One region of the Nocardia terpenica genome, then DNA from elsewhere that is predicted to be linked to it. Evidence: predicted binding sites of a transcription regulator. Region 1 holds the regulator's gene; the other holds the start of a gene.
The links. Region 1 encodes HspR, which represses chaperone genes until heat shock. Its sites were predicted from a motif close to ANNTGAGTNNNNNNNACTCANNT; they were not measured.
Positions count from the first base shown of each region.

Region 1 (8,326 bases):
GACGACGGTGAGCCAGCGGTTGGCGGTGGCCAGGTTGCTGAGCGTCTCCAGGTCGTAGAGGTCGCACGGGTGGTGGCCGCTCACGAACAGGTGCACCTTCGGGTTCGAGCGGCGCCGGGTCATGGCCAGCAGTTGCGCGCGCAGCGGGGCGATTCCGGTGCCGCAGCCGATCATCAGCAGCTTGCGCCGGGTGTTGCGGGGGACGCCGAGCCCGCCGAGCGGCGAGCCCAGCAGCCACCGGTCACCCACCGCGGTGCGCCCGACCATGGCCGGGCTGACCCAGCCGCCGCTGACGCCGCGGATGTGAAATTCGATCTCCCCGTTGGCATTCGCGGGGATGGCCGGGGACAGGTAGCGCCACATCCGGGGCCGGGCGGGGATCTGCACGCTCACGTACTGCCCCGCCGCGTACGACATCGCCTGGTCCAGCTGTAGTCGCACCACGACGAGATTGTGTAGCACCGTGCGATGCTCGACGACCGTGCCGGTCCAGTACGGGGGCGTGTCCTCCTGGTCGGCGGCGCGCATCATGGTCTCGGCGATGACGCCGATGGCCTCGTTCCAGGCCCGCTCCACCTCGTCGGTCCACAGCTCAGTGCCCGCGTAGGCGCGCAGCGCGGCATGCAGCGACTTACCCACCGCCGCATAGTGTTCCGTCGACACCCCGTACTTGCGATGGTCGCGCCCCAGCTGGGCGAGGAACGGGAGGAGCTGGTCGGGCTCCTCCAGCCGGTCGACCACGTAGGCGATGGCCTTGACGAGCCGGTCCCGCTGCGAGTCGAGGGCCGCCGGGAAGAAGTCGCGCACGAACGGATGCTCGGTGAACAGAATGGCGTAGAACGACCGAGCGAGCTTCTCCGGTCCCCCGTCCTCCGCAGCAACCGCCTTGAACGTTGTTCTGATCAATGCGACGGTCCGCGAATCCATTTGTCTCACAACCCCATTTCGCACTAGAACGCAGGGCGGGCCGGCGAGTGAGGTGCTGCGGGACACTCGACAGCAGCCGATGTGAATCGAGTGTAGGGGAGGTTTGCCAGCCACGGAACGTTCCTTTTGAACAACATGCTTGCAATTCTTGTGAAACGAGGAAAACGAGCGTGGCCAACCCCGGAAACCGACCGTTTGCCTAGGACACGCCGCGGCTCTCCGCCTGCGCCGGATCCGATTTGCGCGCTTCCACCTCGAAAGCCACAGGGTTGCAGTGGCCTTGCTCGCCACTCGATCCAAGCATCGATTCCGACACCGATCGACCCCTATCGAGCACTCCGCAATACCGACGCCAACGCCACAAGAAATTTCAGCACGAACGTCCCACTCCGACACTATGTTTCCGCACTTGCAAGTACAGCACATAACTCGCAACAAAACGCATTCGTGCATAATGCCGATCCGCCACATAAACGAAGACAGCGCCCCTGTTCCCAGGGGCGCTGTGCTCCAACTACTTTCGGGCTATCGGCGTTTGTGGCGCGGCTGCCACACCACCAGCGCGGTGCTGCGCTGGGGTGGGGTGAGGTCCGGCCGGTAGCCGGCGCGCAGGCGCTCGACCTCCGCCGTCAGGTCGCGCAGCCGCTCCTGCAGCTCCTCGACCTGGTTGGTGAGTTCGATGATCCGCTTGATGCCGGCCAGGTTGACGCCCTCGTCCTGGGACAGCCGCTGCACCTCGCGCAGCAGCTCCACGTCCCGGGTCGAGTAGCGTCGTCCGCCACCCGAGGTGCGTTGCGGCGTAACCAAACCCAGCCGGTCGTAGGTGCGCAGGGTCTGCGCGTGCATACCGGCCAGCTGGGCGGCCACCGAGATCATGAAGAACTCGGTGGCGCCGCTCTGCGACCTCTTCGGATCACCGTTCATTACGCACCTGCCCATCCGGCGCGCGGGTCGAACCCGCCGACCTTCTCCGCCTCCGCGTAGCGCCGTAGCGCCTCGGTGGCATTGTCGTCCAGCTTCTGCGGCACCGCGACCTTCACCGTCACCAGCAGATCACCGGCGCCGCCACCGCGCTTGGGCACACCGCGCCCGCGCACCCGCAGGGTCCGGCCGTCGGCGGTGCCCGCGGGCACCTTGACCCCGACCCGGCCGTCCAGCGTGGGCACGGAAACCGTGGTGCCCAGCACCAATTCGGCGTAGCTGACCGGCAGCACCAGGGTCAGGTCGTCGCCGTTGCGGCCGAAGACCTTGTCCTGGCTGACATGCACCGTGACATAGAGATCGCCCGCGGGAGCGCCCCGTAAACCGGCTTCGCCCTGGCCCGCCAGCCGAATTCGCTGTCCGTCGCGCACCCCCGGCGGGATCCGCACCGTGATGGTGCGGGTCCGGTTCTGGATGCCGGTGCCGTGGCAGTCCGGGCACGGGTCGTCGATGATCGACCCGGTCCCGCGGCAGTCGTCGCACGGCTCGCTGAATCCGAACGCACCCTGGTTGCGGCTGACCACGCCGGTTCCGTTGCAGTGCGGGCAGACTCGCGGGCTGGTGCCCGGCTTGGCGCCGCTGCCGTGGCAGGTGGTGCACGGCGACGGGCTGGTCATCCGCAGCGGGACGGTAACGCCCTGCGCGGCCTCGCGGAAACCGAGGGTCGTCTCGGTCTCCACATCGCTGCCCCGCCGCGGCCGCGACGAGGTGCGCGCGCCACCGGCACGATTGAACAGGCCACCCAGCAGATCGCCCAGGCCACCGTCCCCGGCGGCGGTCGCACCGCCGAAGATGTCGCCCAGGTTGAAATCGCCGTTGAAGCCGCCCTGCCCGTAACCGCCGGGCGAGAACCCGCCGCGGCCGAAGCCGCCGCTCGCGAACAGCCGCCGCGCCTCGTCGTACTCCTTGCGCTTGTCCGGATCCGACAGCACGGCGTGCGCCTCGCTGACGGCCTTGAACCGCTCCTCGGCCGCGGTGTCCCCCGGGTTCTTGTCCGGATGCAGGTCACGGGCCAGCTTGCGGTAGGCCTTCTTGATCTCGTCCGGGGTGGCGCCGGAGGAAACACCCAGCTCGTTGTAGAAGTCCTTTTCCAGCCACTCCCTGTTCACCGGGCATCTCCCCCTTTCTGTTTACTCCTCGTCGGTGCCGGCATCCGAGCCAGCGTTCGTCGTGCCCGGCGTCTCCACCAGGTCTGTCACCCCGTCGGTCACGCCCACGAGCGCATGCCGCAGAACGCGATCACCGAAGCGGTAACCCTTGCGCATCACCATGCCGATCACCGGATCGCGGCCCTCGCCCTCGTGCTGCACGGCCTCGTGCAGCGTCGGGTCGAAAGGCTCACCCTCCGTACCGAATTCCTCCAGGCCCTGCTTCTGCAGCGCGGTGGCCAGCTTGTCCGCCACCGACTTCAGCGGTCCCGACTCCAGATCGCCGTGCGCGCGGGCACGGTCGAGATCGTCGAGGACGCCGAGTAGTTCGGTGACCACCGCCGCCTTGGCCGCATCGGTCGCGGACCTGCGATCGCGCTCGACGCGTCGCCGGTAGTTGGCGTACTCGGCGGTCAGTCGCTGCAGATCCGCCGTGCGCTCGGCCAATTCGGCGCTGATGGCGTCGGCGAGCACGTCCTCGCCGGCCTCCGGGCCCGGGGCCGCGGCATCCGCCGCGGCCTCGTCGACCTCACCCTGGAGAGCGGAGTTGTCCACGATGGTGTTCGGCTCCTGTTCCGGGTTCTGGTCCGTCACTTCTTCTCCGGCTCTTCCACGACCTCGGCGTCGACGACGGTGTCATCGGTGTTCGAGCTCGCGGCCGCGCCGTTGCCCGAGGCGGCCGACTCGGCGGCCGACGCCTCGTAGATGGCCTGGCCCAGCGCCTGGGACTCGGTGGCGAGCTTCTCCATGGCGGTGCGGATGGCCGCGATGTCGGTGCCCTCGAGCGCCTCGTTCGCCTCGGTGATGGCGGCCTCGACCTTGCCCTTGATGTCGGCCGGGACCTTGTCCTCGTTGTCGGCGATGAACTTCTGGGTCTGGTGCACCAGCGACTCCGCCTGGTTGCGGGTCTCCGCCTCCTCGCGCCGTTGCTTATCCTCGGCGGCGTGCGCCTCGGCGTCGCGCACCATCCGGTCGATCTCCTCCTTGGACAGGCCGGAGCCGTCCTGGATCTTGATCGTGTTCTCCTTGCCGGTGCCCTTGTCCTTGGCGGTCACGTGCACGATGCCGTTGGCGTCGATGTCGAAGGTGACCTCGATCTGCGGCACGCCGCGCGGGGCCGGCGGGATACCGGTCAGCTCGAAGGAGCCGAGCAGCTTGTTGTGCGAGGCGATTTCGCGCTCGCCCTGGTAGACCTGGATCTGCACCGACGGCTGGTTGTCGTCGGCGGTGGTGAAGGTCTCCGACCGCTTGGTGGGGATGGTGGTGTTGCGCTCGATGAGCTTGGTCATCACGCCGCCCTTGGTCTCGATGCCCAGCGACAGCGGGGTCACATCGAGCAGCAGGACGTCCTTGACCTCACCCTTGAGCACACCGGCCTGCAGGGCGGCGCCGACGGCGACGACCTCGTCCGGGTTCACGCCCTTGTTGGGCTCCTTGCCGCCGGTCAGCTCGCGCACCAGCTCGGTGACCGCGGGCATGCGGGTCGAACCACCCACGAGGACAACGTGATCGATGTCCTTGACCGAGATGCTGGCGTCCTTGATGACCGACTGGAACGGCTGCCGGGTGCGATCCAGCAGATCGGAGGTGATCTTCTGGAACTCGGCGCGGGTCAGCTGCTCGTCCAGGAACAGCGGGTTCTTGTCCGCGTCGACGGTGATGTAGGGCAGGTTGATCGACGTCGACTGCGAGGACGACAGTTCGATCTTGGCCTTCTCGGCGGCCTCGCGCAGGCGCTGCATGGCCATCTTGTCCTTGGTCAGGTCGATGCCCGCGCTGCTCTTGAACTTGTCGACCAGCCACTGCACGATGCGCTCGTCCCAGTCGTCGCCGCCGAGGTGGTTGTCACCGGCGGTGGCGCGGACCTCGACGACGCCCTCGCCGATCTCCAGCAGCGAGACGTCGAAGGTGCCGCCACCGAGGTCGAACACCAGGATGGTCTGTTCCTTCTCGCCCTTGTCCAGGCCGTACGCCAGCGCGGCCGCGGTGGGCTCGTTGACGATGCGGAGCACGTTCAGGCCCGCGATCTGGCCGGCCTCCTTGGTGGCCTGCCGCTGCGCGTCCTCGAAGTAGGCGGGGACGGTGATGACGGCGTCGGTGATCTCCTCACCGAGGTACTCCTCCGCGTCACGCTTGAGCTTCATGAGCGTGCGCGCGCTGATCTCCTGCGGGGTGTACTTCTTGCCGTCGATCTCGACGTTCCAGCTGTTGTCGCCCATGTGCCGCTTGACCGACTTGATGGTGCGGTCGACATTGGTGACGGCCTGGTTCTTGGCCGGCTGACCGACCAGCACCTCGCCGTTCTTGGCGAAGGCGACGACCGACGGAGTGGTCCGCGATCCTTCCGAATTGGCGATGACCTTGGGCTCACCGCCCTCTAGAACGGCGATGACCGAGTTCGTGGTCCCGAGGTCGATACCGACCGCACGAGCCATAGTGAGTTCCTCCTCGTTGACGTACCTGTGTGCCGCAGTCCTGGTCCCGGCGCGTTTTCGGCAGAGACCGAGCAACACTGAGCGTGGTCGACTCAATCCTGCACGCAGACCCGATCCGAGTCAACCTGAGACTTGAGCCGTTCTCGCTCAACCTTGCACTGATCAGCTCAACGGGCGACCGAGGTCGTTCATTCCCGAACGGGGAAGAAATTTCTCTCGTGCCGGTCGCGACGGCTCAGCGGGCGGCGGCCAGCACCTCGTCGGCGAGGTCGGTGTCGAGAGACACCCGGACCAGGGCGGCGGCGAATTCGGCGGCGCGGCCGGACGGGGCCAGCCGGTCGAGCTGGGCGGGGTCGGTGGGCAGGCCCAGGCGCTCGGCGCCCCGCCGGGCGCGCTCGTCGAAGTGCGGGCGAACCCAGGTCCACACGTCCTGTATCTCGCGCAGAAAGATGTCGCCCCCGGTCGGCCCGATGCCCTCGAACTGCTGCACCAGCCCCGCCAGCCGCCCCGGTTCGCCCCCGGCCTCCTTCGCCATCCGCCGCAGATCCCCGTGATACCGATCGAGCACCCGAGAAGCATTGACGCCCAACCGAGTAGCCGTGGACTCGTCATAGCGGCGGTAGTGCGCACGACCGAGCGCATCAACCAATTCCTGCCATTCGGCATCGGCAACCCGCTGCGGCGTCCGGTACCCGGAACCGACCAACTCCCGCGCGGCCGCCACCGCCAGCTGCGCAGAGATCCGCGTACTCAACAACTGCGTAAGCATCAACAACTGAAACACCGGCGCAGGCTTATCCGCCAGCCCAATCCCCGCCTCCGCCGCATAACTGGTCCCCGCCCGCTCCAACAACCCCCGCACAACATCCGCATCCATCTCACCACCACCCCTTTCCAAAACCGGTCTCCCGCCACCCCTCCACAACCCAATGCACCCTCCTACACCCCGACATACCCTCCCTCCATCCCGCCATGCCCTCCATCCCGATGTGTCCTCCCACAACCCCCACACACTTTCCCGCCCCGGCCCGCCTCCCCCGATCCCGCCGAACTCTCCCCAACCCAACACGCTCTCCCCGACCCCGCCGCGTCCCCCGCTCCCGGCACACTCGTCCCCAACCCGACGCGCCCTCCCTGATCCCGGCACGCTCTCCCCAACCCGGCACGTTCTCCCCCAACCCAACGCACCTCCCCAACCGGCGCGCTCCCCCTGATCCCGGCGCGCCCTCTCATGATCCCGGCATGCTTTTGGCCGGGATCCCCCCGCCGACCACCGCCCGGCGTATACGGTGCCGGATATGAAGGCGGTGGTCTGTTCCCAAGGCAAGCTCGAGGTCGCCGATATTGCGTCGCCACGACCGGGTCCGGGGCAGGTGCTGGTTCGCGTATTGCGGTGCGGCATCTGTGGATCCGATCTGCATGCGCGGCTGCACTGCGACGAACTCGCCGCGCTGGCCGCGGCCACCGGGTACGACCATTTCATGCGGTCGGATCAGCGGGTGGTGCTCGGGCACGAGTTCTGCGGCGAGGTGGTGGAGTACGGGCCGGGCTGCCGGAAGCGGTGGCGGGCGGGCACGCGGGTGGTCGCGCTGCCGATCCTGCGGAACGGGCGGCAGCCGCACCTGACCGGGCTGTCGGCCGCCGCGCCCGGCGGCTACGCCGAACTGGTCGTGGTGCAGGAGTCGATGACCTTCCCGGTGCCGAACGGACTGTCCGCCGACCACGCGGCGCTTACCGAGCCGATGGCGGTGGCCTGGCACGCGGTGCGCCGCGGCCGGGTGGGCAAGGGGCAGACTGCCTTCGTCGTCGGCTGCGGCCCGATCGGGCTCGCGGTGATCTGCATGCTGAAGGCATCCGGCGTGCGAACCGTTGTGGCCAGCGACTTCTCACCGCGCCGCCGGGAACTGGCCGCGCGCTGCGGCGCCGACGTGGTGGTCGACCCCGCCGCCGAATCCCCCTGGGAGGCCGCGCCGAAGGGCCGGATCACCGGCGCGAACGATGTGCTCAATCTCGGCTTCGACACCATGCAGCGGCTGCGCCGCATCCCGAAACTGCCCTGGTGGCACCTGTTCCGGTTGCTGCACACCCTGGACGCCGCGCCCACCGGTCCGGTCATCTTCGAATGCGTCGGCGTCCCAGGCATTATCGACGGGATCCTCACCGCCGCGCCGCCCCGATCCCGCGTGGTCGTCGTCGGCGTGTGCATGCAGGCCGACACCGTGCACCCCGCCATGGCCATCAACAAGGAACTGGAGCTCCGCTTCGTCCTCGGCTACGACCCCGGCGAGTTCCGCGACACCCTGCACATGATCGCCGCGGGCAAGGTCGACCCGACCCCGCTCGTCACCGCCACCGTCGGCCTCGACGGCGTCGACAATGCCTTTGCGGCCCTGGGCAATCCGGAGCGGCACGCCAAAATCCTGATCGATCCGGCCAGCACGACGATCGTGCCCTGAAAGCGCCCTCGATCGGTCACCTGTCGGGCAGGCAGATTCGGTCCAGCGGCGTGGTGGGCGGGTCGCGGAGCAGTTCGACCACGCCCTCGGCGCTGCGGGCGGCGGTCAGGCAGGCGTCGGCGGTCGCCCGGTCGGCCAGCGGGTGACGGGCGCGGGCGCGCCACCTGCGCACCGCCGCGGTGGCCTCGGCGCGCAGGGCCGCCGGATCGGCGTCGGCGGGCAGTCCCAGGCGCAGGTGCGGGGCGATGCCGGAGCCGCCGAGCAGGCGATGCAGTTCGGTGAGATCGTCCGCGGGCAGCGGTAGTTCGTCGGTGCGCAGGCGGCCGAGCAGGCGCAGTTCGGCGAAGCCGTGCACGTCCGCGAGCAGGGCCCGCACCCG
Region 1 is NZ_JABMCZ010000002.1:1,953,161-1,961,486, reverse strand. It holds gene HPY32_RS20870 (globin domain-containing protein) at 1-927, opposite strand, end outside; gene HPY32_RS20865 (heat shock protein transcriptional repressor HspR) at 1,453-1,851, opposite strand; gene dnaJ (molecular chaperone DnaJ) at 1,851-3,017, opposite strand; gene grpE (nucleotide exchange factor GrpE) at 3,039-3,650, opposite strand; gene dnaK (molecular chaperone DnaK) at 3,647-5,491, opposite strand; gene HPY32_RS20845 (HhH-GDP family DNA glycosylase) at 5,727-6,368, opposite strand; gene HPY32_RS20840 (zinc-binding dehydrogenase) at 6,790-7,947, shown strand; gene HPY32_RS20835 (dynamin family protein) at 7,964-8,326, opposite strand, start outside.

Region 2 (8,326 bases), 320 kb from region 1:
GTCGTTGGCGAACATCGCGATGCCGGGCCCGGCGGCCGCGCCCCAGACGAAGCCCATGATCAGCGGGGTGACGATCGGCCGCCGGGCGCGAAATCGGTCCAGCAGCACGATGATCGCGCCGATGGCGAGCAGCTTCGTCAGCACGAACGGCAGGCCGACCAGGATGCCGGACCAGGTCACCGCCGCGACCGGGAGCACCTGGACCACCAGCCCCAGCGCCCCGCCGACCACGACCACCCAGTACACCCAGAACAGCGCCGAACGCGGCTGGAACCAGCTCATGACTTCACCCGCAGCGCCTCGACGACCGCGCTCAGCACCCCGCCGGACATGTCGCCGCTGACCAGCACGCTCACCGCCAGATTGCGGTGCCCGACGATCGCGCACTGCCCGACGCGATCCACGCCCACGCAGGTGGGCCCCGCGAAGCCGCCGCGCGTGGTGAGCTGCCCGCCGTCGAATTCGACGGGAAAGGCCTGCAGCCCCAGCACCTTCCGGCGCCAGTCGGCGGCGGCCGGGAAGTCGGTGACGCCGTTGACGGCGTTCACCAGCAGCACCGCTCCGCCGGGCGCGGTCAGCACCGCGGTGGTGGGGTCGCCGGTGGGCCGCCGCGACCATCCGGGCGGGCCGGGAAAGGTGACGGTGTCGGGGCTTTCGCCGGGCGCGGTCACGGTGATCTCGGTGTCGGGCAGCACCACGTCCTCGCGCTCGGGAACCACCACCGCCAGCGCCGCCGGGATCGCGATCAGCGCGGCCACGACGCCGAGCACCGCCGCCGCGGGCCGGTAGTCGTGGCTACGACGCTGCTGCACGCGCGGGCTCCTCTCGGCCGGTGACCTTCAACGATAGGTCAGGCGCCGGTCGTTTTCGCACGTAACACGGGCGTGCGGTCAGCGGTCCGGCGAGCCGTCGTGGTCGCCGAGCCCGGTGGCCAGTCCCCAGTCGGCGACGTCGGCCGCCTTGGTCAGCAGGGTGATGCGCTGGGCCGACGCCTCCCACGAGGTGGTGGTGGGCTCAAGGGTGAGCAGCGCGACGATCCGGTCGTCGTGCACGCCGACGGTGCCGGTGGTGTGCATGGCGCGCCGGGTCAGGTCGATGGCCGGTCCGGCGGGCGGGGTGCCCTGGGTGAAGTTCCACTTCTCCCGCACGCCGTCCGGACCGAAGCTCAGCGGGCCGGAGGCGGCGGCGCTGAGCGCGTCCTGCGGGATCGGCGGCTTCGGATTGCCGGGGGCGCAGACCTTGTCGGGCGCGGGCGCATCGCCGAATCCGGACCAGCCCTGCTTGACCGCCCGGGGCCGGTCGACGGCGCGGGCGAGACCGAAGGACTGGTCGAAGCCGTCCTGCCCGCACTTGGTGGAGGCGTGCAGGTTGTCCATGATGAAGTCGCGGACCGCGGGCGCGGCCCGGTCGAGAATGTAGCGGTAGACGGTCACCACGTCGGCGGCGCTGATCGCGGTGTATCCCCACATCCCGCGGCTGGCGGGCGGCGCGGTATCGGTCAGCCCCAGCTTGGCCACGGTCCGGGTGACGATGCCGTCCCACCCGTTCTCCACCCACAGATAACTGGCCGCGTCGTCGTCACTGGACCGCAGCATGGCCTCCAGCCGAGCCCGGTCGTCCGCCGAAATGGCCGCCGGGTCATGCGATTCCAGATAGTCCAGCGCGATCATCACCTTGACCACCGACGCCGACCGAAACTGCTTGTGCGGCTCGAACTGCACACTGGCCGTCCCGCTGTCTCGATCGAACACGACCAGGCTGGCCTCCACCCCGGTGGGCAACGCATCGGCGATCGAATCGGCCCCCGCCGCAGGCACATTCACGCCCACCGTCACCGCGGCGGCCAGCACCGCCCCGGCCACCACGCCCGCCCGCCGCGCAGCCACAACCCGAAACCCCATGGAGCCCTCGCGAATCGATCGAATCCGGCGCCCGAGCGCCCCGACGATCCAGCACCCTAACCCGATCTTCGGTTTCGTGCCAGAGACTCAGGCGCGCTGCCGTTCGGCCCGCTGCCGGATCAGTTCCTCGACCGTGCTGCTCGGGGGGCAGGTACCTCCGGGATGCCGTCCACCACGTCCAGCTCCGCCCGGCCCCGGATGAGCAGGATCTTCGGCGGGTGCACCTCGGTGTCGACCGTCGTAGTTCGCTGCCGGTGAACGCCCGGGCGGAACAACTCGCCCCGACCCAAGGTTGAGTAGATATCGCTCAACCCTGGAAGAAGCATCCAGGGCATGCTTTGGAAGGGGCTGAACACATGAGTACCCCACAACGACTGCCGGTGTTGTTTCTGACCGATCCGATCGTGCTGCCGGGGATGGTGGTGCCGATCGAGTTGGACGAGTCGGCGCAGGCCGCCATCGACGCCGCGCGGGCCGCGAACCTGGACGCCGTGCTGCTGGCGCCCCGGTTGGCCGAGGGTTATGCCGCCTACGGGGTGGTGGCGAGTATCGAGCAGGTGGGGCGGATGCGCGGAGGCGCGCCCGCGGCCGTGCTGAAGGCCGAGCGCCGGGCCAGGATCGGCCACGGGGTGACCGGGCCGGGGGCCGCGCTGTGGGTCGAGGCCGAACCGGTCGAGGACCCCGCGCCGGACGGGCGGACGAAAGAGCTTGCCGCCGAGTACAAGAAGCTGGTCGTGTCGGTGCTGCAGCGTCGCGAGGCGTGGCAGGTCATCGACGCGGTGAACCGGCTCAGCGACCCGTCCGCGCTGGCCGATACCGCCGGATACGCGCCGTACCTGACCGACGAGCAGAAGCGCGAACTGCTCGACACTCCCGACGTCGGCGCCCGACTGACCAGCCTGATCGCCTGGACCAAGGACCACATCGCCGAGGTCGAGGTCACCGAGAAGATCAGCGAGGACGTGCGCGAGGGGATGGAGAAGTCCCAGCGCGAATTCCTGCTCCGCCAGCAGCTCAACGCGATTCGCAAGGAGCTGGGCGAGGGCGAGCCCGACGGCGCCGACGACTACCGCGCCCGCGTGGAGAAGACGGATCTACCGCAGCACGTCCGCGAGGCCGCGCTGCGCGAGGTCGACCGGCTTGAGCGCGGCAGCGACCAGAGCCCGGAGGCGGGCTGGATCCGCACCTGGCTGGACACCGTCCTGGACCTGCCGTGGACGGTGAGGACCACCGACTCCACCGACGTCTCGGCCGCCCGCGCGGTGCTCGACGCCGATCACCACGGCCTGGACGAGGTCAAGGACCGCATGGTCGAGTACCTGGCGGTGCGGGCCCGCCGCGCCGCGCGCGGGCTGGAGGTCGTGGGCGGTCGCGGTTCCGGCGCGGTGCTGGTGCTGGTCGGCCCGCCCGGTGTCGGCAAGACCTCGCTCGGCGAGAGCGTGGCACGCGCGTTGGGCCGCAAGTTCGTTCGCGTCGCCCTGGGTGGCGTGCGCGACGAGGCGGAGATCCGCGGCCACCGGCGCACCTACGTCGGCGCGCTGCCCGGCCGCATCGTGCGCGCGGTCAAGGAGGCGGGCTCGATGAATCCCGTCGTCCTGCTGGACGAGATCGACAAGGTCGGCTCGGACTACCGCGGCGACCCGGCCGCGGCCCTGCTCGAGGTCCTGGACCCGGCGCAGAACCACACCTTCCGCGACCACTACCTGGACCTGGATCTGGACCTGTCCGACGTGCTGTTCATCGCGACCGCGAACGTCATGGAGACCATTCCCGGCCCGCTGCTGGACCGCATGGAACTGATCACCGTCGACGGCTACACCGAGGACGACAAGGTGGCCATCGCCCGCGACTTCCTGGTGCCGCGGCAGCTGGAACGCAATGCGCTGACGGCGGAGGAGGTCTCGATCACCGACGAGGCCCTGCGTGAGATCGCCGCGAACTACACCCGGGAAGCCGGTGTGCGGCAGCTGGAACGGCTGGTCGCAAAGGCGTTGCGCAAGGCCGCGACTCGGCTGTCGGAGCACGAAACCCCGTCGCCCGCCGAGCCGGTGAGCATCGGCCTCGGCGACCTGAAGGACTACCTGGGCCGCCCCCGCTTCACCCCCGATGGGGTCGAGCGCACCGCGGTCCCCGGCGTGGCCACGGGTCTGGCCGTGACCGGCGCGGGCGGCGACGTCCTCTACATCGAGGCCAATGCCGCCGAGGGCGAGCGCTCGCTCACCCTGACCGGACAGCTGGGCGACGTCATGAAGGAATCCGCGCAGATCGCGCTGACCTACGTCCGCTCGCACCTGGCGGAGATCGGCATCGAGCCGAGCGTGCTGGACCGCAATATCCACATCCACTTCCCCGCGGGCGCGGTGCCCAAGGACGGTCCGTCGGCGGGCGTCACCATGGTCACGGCCCTGGTGTCGCTGGCGCTGGGCCGCCAGGTCCGCTCGGATGTGGGCATGACCGGTGAGGTCACGCTGAACGGCCGGGTGCTGCCGATCGGCGGCGTCAAGCAGAAGCTGCTGGCCGCGCAGCGGGCCGGGCTGAAGACCGTGTTCATCCCGGCGCGCAACGAACCGGATCTGGACGAGGTCCCGGCCGAGGTGCGCGAGGCGCTGGACGTGCGCCCGGTCGCCGACGTGGCCGACATCCTGGCCTACGCCATCGAGCCGGTCGCCGAGCCCGCCTACGCCGTGGCCTAGGACCCGACCGCCGCGTCCTCGTGCGCACCGGACCGGGGGCGCGCCTCATCCTCCCGGATGGGGCGCGGCCCCTTCGTCTTTCGCAGCAGCCCCACCCCGGTGACCGCCAGCAGCACGAGATAGATGAGCACGTAGGAGTTCATCAGGATCGGCGCGATGGTCCACCACGGCGGGAACATGCAGAAGCCGACCACCACCCAGTCCGGCGTCCACTGATAGGTCCACGCGCCGATGGAGAAATACAGCATCGCCGCCACCAGCCACCACAGCGGCCGCGTCTGTGCCCGATGCACCAGGTAGACCAGCAGCGGCACGAACCACACCCAGTGGTGGCTCCACGAGAACGGCGACACCACGCACGCGGTCATCCCGGCGACGACGACCGACAGCAGCCGCTCCCCCCGCCGGAACAGACCCACCGACACGGCCAGCCCCGCCATCACGACCAGGGCCGACAGCACGGCCCACAACCCGAGCGGCGCAGCGTGTTTCGTCAGGTGCGCGATCGCGCCGCGCAGCGACTGATTGGCCGGATGGGTGTCCAGCGCGATCCGATCCGACTGGAAGAACGTCGAGGTCCAGTACTGCCGCGAGTCGGACGGCAGCACCAGCCACGTCCCGACCACCGAGGCCGCGAACACCGTCGCCGCGGTCACGGCCGCCCGCCACTGCCGCAGCGCCAGGAACTGCACCACGAAATACAGCGGCACCAGCTTGATTCCCGCGGCCAGGCCCGCGCCCAGCCCGCGCAGCCTGCTGCGGTCGGCGCGCGAGAAGTCCCACAGCACCAGCGCCATCAGCATGAGATTGATCTGCCCGTAGTACAGCGTGGTGCGCACCGGTTCGACGAAGACGCAGCTGATGGCGAGCAGTGCGCTGATCGACACCAGCCTGCGATCCAGTCGGTAGCCGAGGATGCGCCAGCTCAGCAGCACACAGCCGAACAACACCCCCAGATTCACCAGCAGCCAGGTGTTGGTGACGTAATTCCACGGCCACGCGGCCAGCGGGAGGAACGCCAGCGTGGAGAACGGCGTGTAGGTGTACAGCAGCCCGTACACGCTGGGCTCGGTGTAGAGCGGATGGCCGTGCAGGATCTTCCAGGAGCCGTCGCGGTAGACGTGCGCGTCCAGCCCGCCGACCAGGATCCCGGCCTTGTCCAGCCACGGATCGACCAGCGTGAACACCAGCACCACCGCCAGCACCGCCGTCACACCCAGCACGAAAAGCGTTGCGCGCGTGCGGGGTATGGACGTGAGCGGGGATGTGCGCACGAGAGCCGAACCTAGGTGACCACCGCCGCCGCCGTCATGCCCCGAAGATGGGGGTCGGCGCAACGGATTTCGCTCATCTGTACGGCAGGTCCCGGTTCTGGTCGTGGATGGTGATCGCGGAGTTTCTCGGATACTACGGTGTGCCATATGTTCTGGTCGAACGCCCGACCCAGGGTGTGCTCGACATCTCCCGTTCCGGTGGGTGGCGTGGTTACGTACTAACCATGGTCTCGGCGGTCACCTGGAATGTTCTGCATCGCGTCCATGCCGAGAATTGGTATCGGGACGTGGCGAATCGGTGGCCGGACGAGCCGCATCGCATCGCGGCCATCGCGCGGCAGGTGGCGCGGCGCACCGAGGAGGTCATCGCGTTGCAGGAGGTGAGTGGCGATCAGCTCGCCGCCCTGCGCTCGGCGGTGCCCGACCGGACGCTGCACGCGCTGCGGTATCCGCGCGTACCGCGTTCGCGCCGAATCGAATCGGCGCTGCGCGACCGCGCGGAATATCTGGTGGTGCTGACCACCGGGCCGAGCCGGGAGGTCGTCGCCGAACCCTTCGCCAGCGATCCCGGCAAGGGCGCGCTGGTCGTCCACACCGACGCGGCCGTCGTCATCGCCACCCACGTGACCGGGAATTTCCACCGCACCCGCCAGCTGGCCCGCCTGGCCGAACTGGCCACCCCCGGCCGCCGCACCATCCTCCTCGGCGATTTCAACGCCGACCGCGCCACCGTCGCCGCGGCCCTGGGCCCCGCCTTCACCGTGGCCGACCTCCCCCCGACCGCACTACCCACCCACCCCCGCACCTCCGCAGACCCCAAGTCGCAGTACGTAGATCACATCGCCGTCCGCCACGGCACAATCCGCGAAATCACCGTAGAAAACACCCACGGCCTCTCCGACCACAACCTGGTCCGCGCCACCGTCGACTAACCCTCAGCGCGGCCGCCGTAGCAACCACGCCCAGAACGAGCGGCGCGGCGGGCGCGGGTACTCGGCCTTGACCGCCCCCGACTTGACCCGGCCCTCGACCCGCAGCACCGGGCTGCCCGGCAGCATCGGCTCGTTCGCCCGGTTCGCCGCGCTGCCGCTGCCGATCTTGACCCGGTCGAAATCCACCCGCCAGCCGCGCGGCACGATCAGCTTCACCACCCCGGAACCGACCTGCACACGCACCGCGACCTCGGCGTGCGGGCAGAGCGCCTCGGTGAAGTCGATGGTGATCACGCCCGACCCGGTCGTGGCCGAGATCTGGGACGGAACGATCCACTGCCCGGCCTTGCGGTGCGCCCCGCTGCTGGTCTCCAGCTCCAGCGGCTCGCGCGCGGCCGCGGCCACCGGCAGGTCCGCGGTCACCGCGACGAGATCGCGAACTGTCTCCGCCCGGTAGACGGCGATCAGCCGCTTGTCGAGCTCCACCAGAGTCAGCTGACCGTATTCGACGGCCAGCCGCAATTGCCGCGCGGTGATCTCACGCTCGGCATCGCCCACCCGGATCGCGGGTAGGGCGGAGGAATCTTCGGTCATCGGTGCCATCCCCTCGGTCGCTCCCGGACCACATCGTACGGCGCGGTCGGAAGGGGAGTAGCTTCCGAAACGATGGCCCGATGGATCCTGCACGTCGACCTCGACCAGTTCCAGGCCGCGGTGGAATTCCGCCGCCATCCGGAACTGCGGGACCGTCCGGTCATCGTCGGCGGCAACGGCGATCCCACCGAGCCGCGCAAGGTGGTGACCTGCGCGTCGTATCCGGCCCGCCGCTACGGCGTCCGCGCCGGAATGCCGCTGCGCCAGGCCGCCCGCGCCTGCCCCGACGGCATCTTCCTCCCGCTCGACCTGGCCACCTATGGAGAAGCGTCCGCGGAGGTCATGGACCTGCTGCGCACCTTCCCGGTCCGGGTGGAGGTGCTGGGCTGGGACGAGGCATTCCTCGCCGCCGACACCGCCGACCCCGAGCGCCTGGCCCGCGAGATCCGCACCGCCGTCGCCGCCCTGGACCTGTCCTGCTCGATCGGCATCGGCGACAACAAGTTGCGCGCCAAGCTCGCCACCGGCTTCGCGAAGACGGTGGGCAAGGGCTCCGAATCCGTCGACACCGGCGGCGCGGGCATCTTCCGGCTCACCGCCGACAACTGGACCGACCTGATGGCCGACCGCCCCACCAGCGCGCTGTGGGGCATCGGGTCGCGCATCGCGAAACGCATGGCGGACTTGGGAATCGAAACGGTGGCCCAGCTCGCGGCCGCCGACCGCGACGTGCTGGCCGCCGAATTCGGCCCGAGCACCGGACCGTACCTGTGGGTGCTGGGCCACGGCCGCGGCGATACCGACGTGGTCACCCGGCCGCGAATCCCCGTGGGCCGCAGCAAATCCGAGACCTTCCCGCACGACCTCACCGATCCCGCCGAGATCCGCGCCCAGGTGCGGCGCCTGGCGACCGAGGTGGCCGAGGAGATGGT
Region 2 is NZ_JABMCZ010000002.1:1,631,285-1,639,610, forward strand. It holds gene HPY32_RS19350 (PrsW family intramembrane metalloprotease) at 1-282, opposite strand, end outside; gene HPY32_RS19355 (hypothetical protein) at 279-812, opposite strand; gene HPY32_RS19360 (serine hydrolase) at 891-1,901, opposite strand; gene lon (endopeptidase La) at 2,258-4,594, shown strand; gene HPY32_RS19370 (glycosyltransferase 87 family protein) at 4,591-5,808, opposite strand; gene HPY32_RS19375 (endonuclease/exonuclease/phosphatase family protein) at 6,009-6,800, shown strand; gene HPY32_RS19380 (DUF1707 SHOCT-like domain-containing protein) at 6,804-7,394, opposite strand; gene HPY32_RS19385 (DNA polymerase IV) at 7,467-8,326, shown strand, end outside.
Region 2: the regulator HspR is predicted to act here: its motif matches at 2,192-2,214, upstream of lon (endopeptidase La).